Regions from separate parts of the Arthrobacter citreus genome, predicted to be linked through region 2. Evidence: riboswitches for the same ligand, from Rfam matches in the RefSeq annotation. Region 2 holds a riboswitch; the other holds the start of a gene.
The links. A riboswitch is a leader RNA that binds a small molecule or an ion and turns the genes downstream of it on or off. The one in region 2 is predicted to bind thiamine pyrophosphate.
Positions count from the first base shown of each region.

Region 1: another riboswitch for thiamine pyrophosphate. It lies ahead of AAE021_RS17815 (ECF transporter S component); the one in region 2 lies ahead of thiM (hydroxyethylthiazole kinase).

Region 1 covers NZ_CP151657.1:3,829,734-3,835,685, forward strand. Annotated here, with positions in the region: gene AAE021_RS17790 (Na+/H+ antiporter subunit D) at 1-779, shown strand, start outside; gene AAE021_RS17795 (Na+/H+ antiporter subunit E) at 776-1,402, shown strand; gene AAE021_RS17800 (monovalent cation/H+ antiporter complex subunit F) at 1,402-1,659, shown strand; gene mnhG (monovalent cation/H(+) antiporter subunit G) at 1,663-2,241, shown strand; gene AAE021_RS17810 (DUF4235 domain-containing protein) at 2,285-2,548, opposite strand; TPP riboswitch at 2,636-2,792, shown strand; gene AAE021_RS17815 (ECF transporter S component) at 2,852-3,478, shown strand; gene AAE021_RS17820 (ABC transporter ATP-binding protein) at 3,465-4,979, shown strand; gene AAE021_RS17825 (energy-coupling factor transporter transmembrane component T) at 5,030-5,836, shown strand.
Region 2 covers NZ_CP151657.1:3,357,046-3,362,997, forward strand. Annotated here, with positions in the region: gene AAE021_RS15525 (bifunctional hydroxymethylpyrimidine kinase/phosphomethylpyrimidine kinase) at 1-913, opposite strand, end outside; gene thiE (thiamine phosphate synthase) at 910-1,605, opposite strand; gene thiM (hydroxyethylthiazole kinase) at 1,602-2,411, opposite strand; TPP riboswitch at 2,403-2,492, opposite strand; gene AAE021_RS15540 (flavin reductase family protein) at 2,541-3,029, opposite strand; gene soxR (redox-sensitive transcriptional activator SoxR) at 3,138-3,620, opposite strand; gene AAE021_RS15550 (hypothetical protein) at 3,790-4,743, shown strand; gene AAE021_RS15555 (Ku protein) at 4,759-5,673, shown strand; gene AAE021_RS15560 (hypothetical protein) at 5,677-5,937, shown strand.

The DNA.
Region 1 (5,952 bases), 470 kb from region 2:
TGATGGTGGTGGCGGGCCTGACCATGGTGGTGGGCATCCTCGGTGCCCTGGCACAGACCGACATCAAACGAATGCTCTCCTTCACCCTGGTCAGCCACATTGGCTACATGGTGTTTGGCCTGGCCGTCGGATCGGTGATCGGCATTGGTTCGGCCGTGTTCTACGTGGTCCACCACATTACGATCCAGACCTCACTGTTCCTGGTCACGGGACTGATCGAGCGCCGCGGAGGCACGGCCAACATGGACCGGCTGGGCGGACTGGCGAAGCTGTCACCGCTGCTGGCCGTGCTGTACTTCATTCCGGCCATCAACCTTGGCGGGATTCCGCCGTTCTCCGGGTTCCTTGGCAAGCTGGGGCTCCTGGAAGCCGGCGTCGACCTGGGCACTCCGCTGGCCTACGTACTGGTGGGTGCCAGCGTGCTGACCAGCCTGCTGACCCTGCTGGTGATGGCCCGGGTCTGGAACCGTGCGTTCTGGCGGACGCCGGAAGACGCGGTGCACCCGGATCCCATCCTGCTGGCCACGGGTGCCGGCGGTTCCTCGCTGCGGAACTCCGGCGACGTCACGGAAAAGCCATCGGGCCGGTTCGCCGGCCGCGACGCCGTCGACCTGCTGCCGCGGACCATGGTGTACCCGACGGTGGGACTCGTGGCCCTGGGTGTTTCGCTGAGCGTCCTGGCCGGACCGCTGTTCTCGCTCAGCGACAACGCGGCCCAGGACCTGCTGGACCGCACGCCGTACATTGAAGCCGTTCTGGGAGAGGGGGCAAACCGATGACCCGCAGAGCCCAAATGCGCAACCGCCCCCGCGTGCCGCTGCTGAAGGAAATCCCGCTGCTGATCTGGCTGGTGTTCCTGTGGGGAGCACTGTGGCAGGACTTCAGTGCCGGAAACCTGATTTTCGGTGCCGTCATTGCCTTCGTCGTGGCGAACATTTTCTACCTGCCGCCGGTGGAGCTCAGCGGCCGGTTTAACCCGATCTATGCGCTGGGCTTCCTGTTCCGGTTCTTCTACAAGCTGGTGCACGCCAGCTTCGAGGTGCTGTGGCTGTCCATTGCCAAGGGCCCGCACATCAAGAACGCCGTGGTGGGCGTGAAGCTGCGCAGCCACTCGGACCTTTTGGTCACGGCCACCGGCCACGCGCTGTCGCTGATCCCCGGTTCGCTGGTGGTGGAGGTGGACCGTTCCACCTCCACGCTGTACCTGCACTGCCTGAACGTTTCCACCCCGGAGAACGCGGACAAGGTCCGCAAGGATGTCCGGGACACCGAATCATGGCTGATCCGCAGCATCGGCACCCGCGAGGACCTTGAGGTCCTGAAGGCCGAAGACGCCCTCGCCCGGGAAGAAGCCGCCGTGCTGGACGGAACCGCCGCAACAGGCAAGGGAGTCCCGTCATGATGACAGTTTTTGTGGTCCTGGTGTCGGTCATGCTGTCGGCCGCTGCCGCCGGTGCGATTTTCCGCATTGCCCGCGGACCGTCCATCCTGGACCGGGTGCTGGCAGCTGACGTTCTGCTCACGATTGTCGGAGCCGCCCTGGCGACGGACATGATCGTGAACAGGAACCTCAACTTCCTGGCGCTCCTGGTATCCATATCGCTGATCGGCTTCATCGGCTCAGTGACCGTTGCCCGCTTTGTTACGGACAGGAGATAACCGGTGAGCTCCGAAATAAAGGATCTGATAATCGGAATCCTCATGGTCGGCGGCGCTTTGATGTCGCTGGCCGCAGCCATCGGGCTGACGCGTTTTCCTGACCTCATGAGCCGGATGCACGCCGCGTCCAAACCCCAGGTGCTCGGCCTGCTGCTGTTCCTGCTGGCCATGGCCGTGCAGTTTGAAAGCTGGGTCCTGCTGCCGGTCCTTGCCGTGTGCTGGCTGTTCATGCTCCTCACCGCTCCGGTGTCCGCGCACATGATCGGCCGCGCCGGCTACCGCACCAAGCACCTGCGTCCCGAGCTGCTCACCATTGACGAGCTGGACGACGTCGTCGGGCGGGCCCAGGAGCTGCTGGCTCAGGCAAATGCCGGAACCACCGTCGATGACAGCGGCGATGATGACCCGCGCGTGGACGACGACCCCGGCGAGCACCCGCCTGCCGGGTCGCTCGACGACGACGCGGTGCCCGTTACGCCTGCCTCGGCACCCGAGGCGCAGCAGCCCGGCGTTGTGCACGGAACGGACGCGGACACAACGACGCAGGGCACCCGGCGCCCGGGACACAGTCCCGAGGGCTGAGCGCCCTGCGGTAAAACCTGCAGAATGCTGTAAAGCAGCGTCCCTAGACGATTTCGGGCGTCTTCTGGTACCGCTGGATGGCGCGCTGGGTTCCGCGGTTCGTCAGCACCCGGATGCCCTGGCTCACGGCACCGGAAACGACGGCGAAAATCACTGCGGTGCGCAGGCTGACATCCAGGACGCCATCCTTGTCACGGGGCGGTTCGTTGCCGGTAACCTTCGTCCAGACAAAGTCCAGGATTTTGGCGGACAGGAGTCCGGCGCCGATGCTGGCACCGGTGGCGAGCAGTTTGAGGATCAGGTTCATGGTTGCTCCTGGGGTTGAAGGCCTTTTTCCTAACCCTACCCGCGTTCCCCCCAAAGATGCCGGTCCATGTGTACAGTGGGAGGCGCAAACATACGACAGGGGAGCGCCGCTTCCCGCGTCCGCCGTCCGGTCCGTCCGGAAGGCAGGGACGTGGAAGGCCACCGGCGCTGAGAGTGCGGACATCCGCAGACCCTCGAACCTGATCCGGTTAGTACCGGCGCTAGGGAGTCGAGATCTCACGGGACCTCATGGCAATCCGCCGTGACCAGTCCCTCCCCTCCTGTACCTCAGGAGGATTTTTTTATGCAGCAGAACCGTTTCCAGCAGCAACTGTCATCCGTGCGGCGCCCGTGGCGGGTGGTGGACATTGTGGTTGCCTCAGTGCTGGGCGTGGCAGTGGGCATCATTTTTTGGGCCTGGTCCCTGGGCTACGCCGGCGTTGAAGCCCTCATCCTGGCTTTCCCGCCGCTGGGCGGGCTCTATACCGGTGGATGGCTGATTGCCGGCGTTCTCGGCGCGCTTATTATCCGCAAACCCGGAGCTGCAATTTACTGTGAAGTCCTCGCAGCTGCCGTTTCCGGCGTGCTGGGCACCCAGTTCGGCCTGTCGGTGCTGCTGTCAGGCTTCATCCAGGGCCTCGGCGCGGAACTGGTGTTCCTTGCGTTCCTCTACCTCCGGTACACGCTGCCGGTGGCGGTGCTGGCCGGCCTTGTATCGGGTGTCTTCCTCGGAGTCAGCGAAAGCATCCTCTACAAGCCGGAATGGGCCTTCCAGTGGCAGGCGCTGTACACGGTGTTCGCCGCCGTCTCCGGAGCTGTCATTGCCGGCTTTGTCTCCTGGCTGATCGCCCGGGCGTTGGCCCGCACCGGCGTGCTGTCACCGTTTGCGTCCGGACGGGCAGCGGACGCTTCATCCCATGCACGCTCGTAGCTCATCCCGGGCCGGCGCCGCAGCGGTCCATGCCCGCGACTACAGTTGGCGGCACTCCGGGCGCAGCACCCCGGCCATCTCCTCCCTGTCCCTGGACATCGAGGCGGGGGAGAAGGTCCTGCTCCTGGGCGCCTCCGGAGCGGGGAAGTCCACGCTGCTGCATGCCCTCGCCGGTGTGCTGGGTGAAGGGTCCGGCCCGGACGCCGCCGGAGAGGAATCCGGCGTCCTGACCATCGACGGTGTTCCTCCCCTCCAGGCCCGGGGCCGGGCGGGACTGGTGCTGCAGGACCCGGACTCCCAGCTGGTCCTGTCCCGGGTGGGCGACGAGGTGGCGTTTGGCGCCGAGAACCTCAGGGTGCCGCCGCGGGATATCTGGGAACGCGTCCGGACTGCCCTGGACGACGTCGGGCTGAGGGTGCCGTTGCATCAGTCCACCGCCGCCCTGTCCGGGGGGCAAAAGCAGAGGCTGGCGCTGGCTTCGGTGCTGGCCATGGAACCGGGGCTGCTGCTGCTCGATGAACCCACGGCCAATCTGGACCCGGCCGGAGTGCTGGAGGTGCGGGACGCCGTCGAACGCGTCTTGGACCGCACCGGCGCCACGCTGATTGTCGTGGAGCACCGTGTTTCAGTCTGGGCCGGCCTGGTGGACCGTGTGGTGGTCCTGGCCTCCGACGGCGGTATCCTCGCCGACGGACCGCCCTCACGGGTCCTCACCGATCCGTCAAACCGGGACCGGCTTTCCGCAGCTGGGGTGTGGCTGCCCGGGGTCCGCCCCGTGCCGGGCGGCCCGGCGGCCGGGGCTCCGGGCGGCGAGCTGCTCGAAGCCCGCGGGCTCGGGGTTGGGCGGGGCAAAGGCACTCCGGCAATCGTGGACGGAGTGGACCTGACGCTGCAGGCCGGAACCGCCCTGGGGATTACCGGTCCCAACGGGGCCGGAAAGTCGACGCTGGCGCTGACCCTGGGCGGGCTGCTGCCGCCCGTTGCCGGCACCCTGCGGGCAACTCCGGCGCTGGCCGGTGCCGCCGGACCGGATCCCCGGCGGTGGAAATCGGCGGACCTGGTGACCCGGATCGGCACCGTGTTCCAGGAACCCGAGCATCAGTTCGTGGCCTCGACGGTGCGCGATGAGCTGGCCTTCGGCCCCAGACGCACCCGCCGGCAGTCCGAGGCGCAGGTCTCGGAACTGGTGGTGTCATTGGCTGAACGGCTGCGGCTGACGCCGCTGCTGCAGGCAAATCCGTTCACTCTGTCCGGCGGTGAGAAGCGCCGCCTGTCAGTGGCGACGATGATCGCCACCGACCCGCAGATCCTGCTCCTGGACGAACCCACGTTCGGGCAGGATGCGAACACCTGGGCTGAACTTGTGGCGCTGCTTCGAACGCTGGTTGCGGACGGCACTGCGGTGGTCTCCGTGACCCACGACGCCGAGTTCCTGTCCGCCCTCGGGGGAAACCTCCTGCGGGTTGAGTTCGGGACCGCTAAGGCGGGGATGCTGCTGTGAAACGCTCCGAAGAACACAGCGCCCGGGCGGCATCCTACCTGTCCGTGGACATGGCGCCCACGGATCTGGCTAATCCCTCCCGGCGTCCGGCCGGAACCCTGCTGGAGCGGGCCAACCCGCTGTCCAAACTGGCCGCCGCCGCAGCCCTCACACTGGCGGTGCTGGTGAGCGTGGACTGGATCAGCGCCGGAATAGTCCTCGTTGCGGAGCTGGTTCTGCTGCCGCTGCTGCGGATCCGGCCAATGACGCTGCTCAAGCGCATCTGGCCGCTGGTTGTTGCCGCCCTGATCGGCGCCTACGGCACGGCCCTGCTGGCCGAAAAAACCGGAACGGTGCTGCTGGACGCGGGGCCGCTGCTGTTCACCTCCGATTCAGTGGCAGCCGGCATCGCCATTGGCCTCCGCGGGCTGGCGATCGCCCTGCCCGGAATCTATCTGCTCGTCTCGACGGACCCGACGGACCTCGCTGACGCCCTGGCCCAGAAACTGCGGTTGCCCCACCGGTTTGTGCTCGGTGCACTGGCCGCCATGCGCCTGGTCGGCCTGCTGGTTTCGGAATGGCAGAGCCTGGGCATGGCCCGGCACGCCCGCGGCATCGGTTCGGATGCGGGGCCGATGGCCCGGGCCCGGTCCTTCCTGGGGCAGTCGGTCGCCCTGCTGGTCCAGGCGGTGCGCCGTGCCACCCGGCTGGCCGCGGCAATGGAAGCGCGCGGATTCGGCAGCGGAGAGCGCACCTGGGCTCGGACGTCAGTGTTCACGGTCCTGGACATCTGGGTCACGCTGTACGGCGTGATGTTTGCGTTCGCCGCGCTGGCGGCTGCCGTGATGGCCGGGACCTTCAACTTCATCCTGACGTAGGCCTCCGCCCCCGGCTCCCGATCACCGCAATGACACGCTGCGGGTCCAAGCCGCCCAGGCAGGGAAGACGCCACAGAGCCCCCTTACAGGCACTTGGGTCGGCCGGTGGGCAGTTT
Region 2 (5,952 bases):
GAGGAGCTTCCTTCATGGCTTCCGGCGCCGCCGCGGCTGCCCCAAGCGGTGCAAGCCCGCGTTCCCACACCCCGCGAAAATGGTGCACCGGGCCGTGGCCGGCGCCGACGTCGAGCTCGTCGGCGTATTCCAGCGCCTCCTGCAGCCACTCCTTGGTGGCCGTCAGCGCCAGGTCCCAGCGGCCCGTCCGGGCGTAACAGGTGGCCAGGGCCGCGGACATGGAGCATCCCGTTCCGTGGGTGTTGACCGTATCCACCCGCGGCGTCCGCACCTGCAGCACCACAGGGTCCGCAGCGGCGGCGTCCACTAGGGCATCGGGGCACCACTGGCCCGCAAGATGGCCGCCCTTGACCAGCACCTGCACGCCGTAGGCCGCGGACAGGCGTTCACCCTGCGCCAGCGCCGAGCTCCAGTCCCGGGCAACGGGTTCCTGCACCAGCACCGCCAGTTCCGGAAGGTTCGGTGTCACCACGTCCACGCGGTGCAGCAGCTGCCGGAGGGCGGCTTCCGCGCCGTCGTCCAGCAGGCGGTCTCCGCTGGTGGCAATCATGACCGGATCCAGCACCACGGCGGGCACCTGGGCCTCAGCCAGCCAGGCGTCAACGGTGTGCGTGACGCCGGTGCTGCCCAGCATGCCGATCTTCACGGCGTCGATAATGACGTCGTCGCTCACGGCGTCCAGCTGTTCACGCAGGAAACCGACGGGCGGAGTGTGCACCGAGCGCACGCCGCGGGTGTTCTGGGCGACGAGCGCGGTCACCACGGCCATCCCGTAGCCGCCGGTGGCCGCGATCGATTTCAGGTCCGCCTGGATACCGGCACCGCCGGCGGGATCAGTGCCGGCAATACTGAGGATCCGGGGAACCCTGTGGATGCTGCCGAAGTCCGAGCCGGCGTTTGTGCCGGCGCTCATGCGGGAATCCCCGCATTCCAGGCCCGGACCAGGTCAGCTGCCGCCCGCTGCGGATCAGCTGCCGCGCAGATGGCCGAGACCACTGCGGCGCCGGTGGCTCCGGCGGCCCGCAGCGGTCCGACGTCGTGGTGCAGGATGCCGCCGATGGCCACCACCGGAAGCGGGGCCCGGGCAGCGAAGCCGGCAAAGCCCTCCACCCCCAGCGGCTCCGGATGGTCGGGCTTGGTGTGAGTGGGGCGGATAACGCCGGCCCCGAGGTAATCCACGGTTCCCGGCGGCAGCACCGCGAGGGCGTCCAGATGCTCGGTGGTGTTGGCGGTCAGGCCGACAACGGCGTCCGGGCCCACCAGGGTGCGCACCAGTTCGGCGGGAAGATCCTTCTGGCCCACGTGCACGCCATGGACGTCGGCTCGCGCTGCCCGGGCGGCAAGATAAATATCAACCCGGTCATCCACCAGCACGGTGGCCCGGCCGGCCGCGGCCTCGGCGACGGCGAGGACGAGGGCATAAAAGTCCGCGGCGGAGGCGTCTTTTTCCCGCACCTGGATGGTTTCCACGCCGCCGGCCACGGCCGCCCGGACCGTTTCGACAACGCCGCGCGGCCCGCACAGGAGGGTGTCGGTCACCAGGTAGATGCCGCTGCTGCGGATACGCTCCCGGGAGCGGGACACGTCCGCCACTCCGGCCTTCACGCGGTCACCAGCCGCTGCTCCAGGTCCTGCCCGGTCAGGGAGGCAAGGGCATCGAGGAATCCGGCGGCGAAGCTGCCCGGCCCGGAGGATGCCTGCGCGGCAGGTTCAGCGGCCACCGTGTAAACCGCTGTTGCCGCTGCCACGGCGGCCAGCGCGCCGCCGTCGTCGGCCACTGCGAGGAAGGCCGCGGTGACCGCACCCAGCGCACACCCGCCGCCGGTAACCCGTGTCAGGAGCGCATCCCCGTTGCTGATCCGGAGGGTCTGGACCCCGTCCGTGATCAGGTCTGTCGGTCCGGACACGGCCACCACGGAGCCATGCTTCTCCGCGAGCAGGAGCGCTGCGGGCAGAGCTGCTTCCGGGTCATCGGTCGCGTCGACGCCGCGGCCGCCGGTCCCCAGACCGGCGAGGGCGATGATCTCCGACGCGTTCCCGCGGATGGCCGTTGGCCGCAGGGCCAGCAGTTCCGCGGCCAGGGCGGTGCGCACGGGCAGGCTGCCCACGGCCACCGGATCCAGGACCCAGGGGGTTCCGGCGTCATTGGCGGCTTCGGCTGCCTCCAGCATGGCCCGGCGCTGTTCCTCGTGCGGGGTGCCCAAGTTGATCAGCACGCCGGAGGCAGCCCGGGCAAACGGTCCGGCCTCCCCCGGGATGTCGGTCATGGCCGGCGCCGCGCCCAGCGCCAGCAGCACGTTGGCGGTGAAGTTGGTGACCACGGCATTGGTCAGGCACTGCACCAGCGGCGGCTCGGTGCGCACGCGGTCCAGGAGGGTGGAAACAGTTAACGGTGTCAGGCGAATAGTCATCCGCGACATCCCTTCGCTAGTTCGAACTAGATCAGGTTCAACGGGTCTTATCTCAGCCTTGCGGCACCCCGTGTCACTGCAGACGACTCTAGGCCATTTCCGTGCCCGTTCCCACCTGTGCGGGGAGCGTCAGAGCGTGGAGTGCTCTCCCAGACGGTGGTAGGTGCGGTTGTGGTAGACCAGCGGCTCGTCCGGCGCGCCGGGCGTCAGGACCTCCAGGACCTCGGCGGTGACCAGCACCGATGAGCCGACGGCGGTGCGGCCCAGCACGCGGGAGCGGAGGGCACGCGGGACCTCGCGCAGCAGCGGTTCACCGGTGGGAAGCTGTTCCCAGGCCAGGGAGGAGGTGAAGCGGTCCGATCCCGGGCGGGCAAACAGGCCGGCGAGGCCGGCATTCCGGGCCCCCAGGAGGTGGACCACAATCGTTTCGGCGGAGGCGACCACGCCGGCCGAGCCGGAGGCAGAAGCAAGCGAGAACACCAGGATGGCCGGGTCCGCGGAGACCGACGACACAGACGAAGCAGTGAGTCCCACCGGACCGGACCCGCCGGCTGCGGTAATGACGGCCACTCCCGCGGGATGGGCACGGAAGGCGTCCTTGAAAAGGTCTGTGAGCATAGCTCTACGCTAGAACCTCAACAATGGTTGAGGTCAAATCGGTGGTCCTCCGAACGCCGGATACACAGCGGATTGTTCTTCCCTTCCCGGCCGGAACCAGCCGGAACCTCAGTACTCCAGGAGCGGGGCCCCGGTTCCCCGGCCGGCCGACTCGTCACCGGGATTCACAAACCGGCATTCGGCCAGTGAGAGGCAGCCGCAGCCAATGCAGCCGCCGAGCCGGTCCCGCAGGGCCTCCAGGGAATGGATCCGGGCGTCCAGTTCCTCCCGCCAGGCGCGGGACAGCCGCTGCCAGTCGTTATGGTCCGGCACGGCGTCTTTCGGCAGTTCATCGAGGGCGCGGGCGATGGTGGCCAGCGGAACTCCGGCGCGCTGGGCGGCCCGGATGACCGCAACCCTGCGGAGCACCGACCGGTCAAAGCGGCGCTGGTTCCCTGCGGTGCGGCGGCTGACGATCAGCCCCTGCCGCTCATAAAAATGCAGGGCGGACACCGCCACTCCGCTGCGCTCGGCCACCTGGCCCACGGTCAGTTCGGACCGGGCCCACCCGCGTGCGTCAGCTACTCCGTCATTACCCACCGTCTTGCCCATGTTCCCCTCCGTTCCTCCATTATCGGCCCATGGGCATTCCGCGCGCGCCCCCTTGCCAGCGTCAGCCATGATTTCACGGGCCGGGTTCTGGCTACTCCACCGCCGGCGTGCCTACAGTGGCGCACTAAACAGTGTCCGGGCACCTGTCCGGCCCGGAAAGGCACCCTCCGTGAGCGCTGCACCTCCTGAACCTCCGGCCGCCGGAACCCTGGTTTTCCTGCAGGGCGCCGGCGGTCCCGATCCTGTTCCCGCCCAGACCATCCGTGAGCAGCTGTCGTTGGAACCAGGCCTGGCCGATTACACGGTCCTGAATGTTGCCTGGGCCGCCGGAGCCGCTCCCGACATCAGCGTGGCGCCCGCCCTGCCCCCGCGCTACCGGGATTCCACCACCGCTGAGATACCCGGGGCCTACAGCGGCGGGCGGGGGATGGCACTGGTTGGAATGGATTTGCTGCGCGCATCAGCGGCGTGGCCGCCGGGCGCCGGTTCAGCCGCAGGGGCGGATGCAGCGGATGCAGAGAACCTGATGCTGGCCGGCAGCGTTCAGCGGCTGGTGCTGGGGCTGGTCACGGACGCCGCAGTCAACCGGCGCGTGCCGCTGATGGATGCTGCATCGGATTTTTCCCGCAGTATCATCTATTACCTTCGCCGCGGAGCCGAGGCCCGGTCCGTCATAACCAATGCCCTGCGGATGATCCCGCAGGACGCCCCGGTCATCCTGTTCGGCCACAGCCTCGGCGGCGTGGCCGCCGTGGACCTGTTGACCGGGCCGGAGTGGGATGCGGCCGGAGCGCGCGTTGATCTGCTGGTCACCGCCGGCTCCCAGAGCCCCTGGCTCTTCCTGCTGAATGGACTGGAACATGTGGGCCCCGGAATTCCCGGGAACGTTCCGGTGCCCTGGCTGAACTTCTGGGATGAACGTGACCTGCTGTCCTTCTGCGCCGAAGAGGTCTTTTCCGGCAGAGGTGACTTCATCCGCGATGTTCAGATCACCTCGGGTGAACCATTCCCTGCCTCGCATGGTTCCTATTTCACCGATCCGGTACTCTACGCGGCCATGCGCGAGCGGATGGCGGGCACGGATCCAGCCCGGGACGGCTCTGGTCCGGACACCGGGGTTTAGTGTTCACTGGACTACATGAGAGCCATCTGGAAGGGCGCCATCGCCTTTGGACTGGTCAACGTGCCGGTTAAGGTTTACGCCGCCACGGAAGACCACGACGTCAGCCTGCATCAGGTCCACGAAAAGGACGGCGGGCGCATCCGCTACCAGCGGCGCTGCGAAGTGTGCGGCGAGGTGGTGGAGTACAAGGACATCGCCAAGGCGTACGACGACGGTGAACAGACCGTGGTGCTCACTGATGAGGACCTGGCCTCCCTGCCGGTGGAAAAGAGCCGGGAAATCGACGTCGTTGAATTCGTGCCCAGCGAGCAGGTTGACCCGATCCTGTTCAACAAGACCTACTACCTGGAGCCGGACTCAAAATCCACAAAGTCCTACGTGCTGCTGCGCCGGACGCTGGAGGACACTGAGCGCACGGCCATTGTGCAGTTTTCGCTGCGCCAGAAGAGCCGGCTTGGGGCTTTGAGAGTCCGGGGAGACGTCCTGACCCTGCAGACGCTGCTGTGGGAGGACGAAGTGCGCGAAGCGTCGTTCCCGTCGCTGGACGAGCGGGTTCGGATCAGCGCCAAGGAACTGGAAATGTCCTCGGCCCTCGTTGACTCCTTCAGCTCGGACTTCAACCCCGCCGAATTCACTGATGACTACCAGGAGCAGCTGAAGACGCTGATCGAAGCCAAGCTGGAAAAGGGCGAGGCGCTGGACACCGAGGAAACCTTCGGTGCCGAGTCCGAAGACGAGGGCGGCAAGGTGCTGGACCTGATGGAGGCGCTGCGCCGCAGCGTGGAGAAAAACCGCGGCAAGAAATCCGGCGGGGCCACATCCGGCGGATCCGGGTCACGGTCATCGTCCCGCAAGGACGACGACGAAGAAGCAGGCGGAAAGAAGCCCGCGGCACGTAAAACGGCCGCCAAAACCAAGAAGGGTGCCTAGACCATGGCCATCACGAACTTCTTCCGGGACCGCAACGGGCGGATCCGGGTCTTTGAAGCACCCAACCTTCCCATCCTGGCCTGGGCCGGATTCGGTGCCGCTTCCATGATGGCCCTGACGCCGAAGTACCGTCAGCTCCTGGCCAGCCTCAGCAGAGGTTCGCTGGTGATCTGGGCGCTGTTGGAGGCGGCTACCGGCCGCAGTCCGTTCCGCCGGACCCTGGGCGCGGCAACCCTCGCACGGGAAGTCCTGCCCGGGGACTAAGGAACTGCTCAGTCC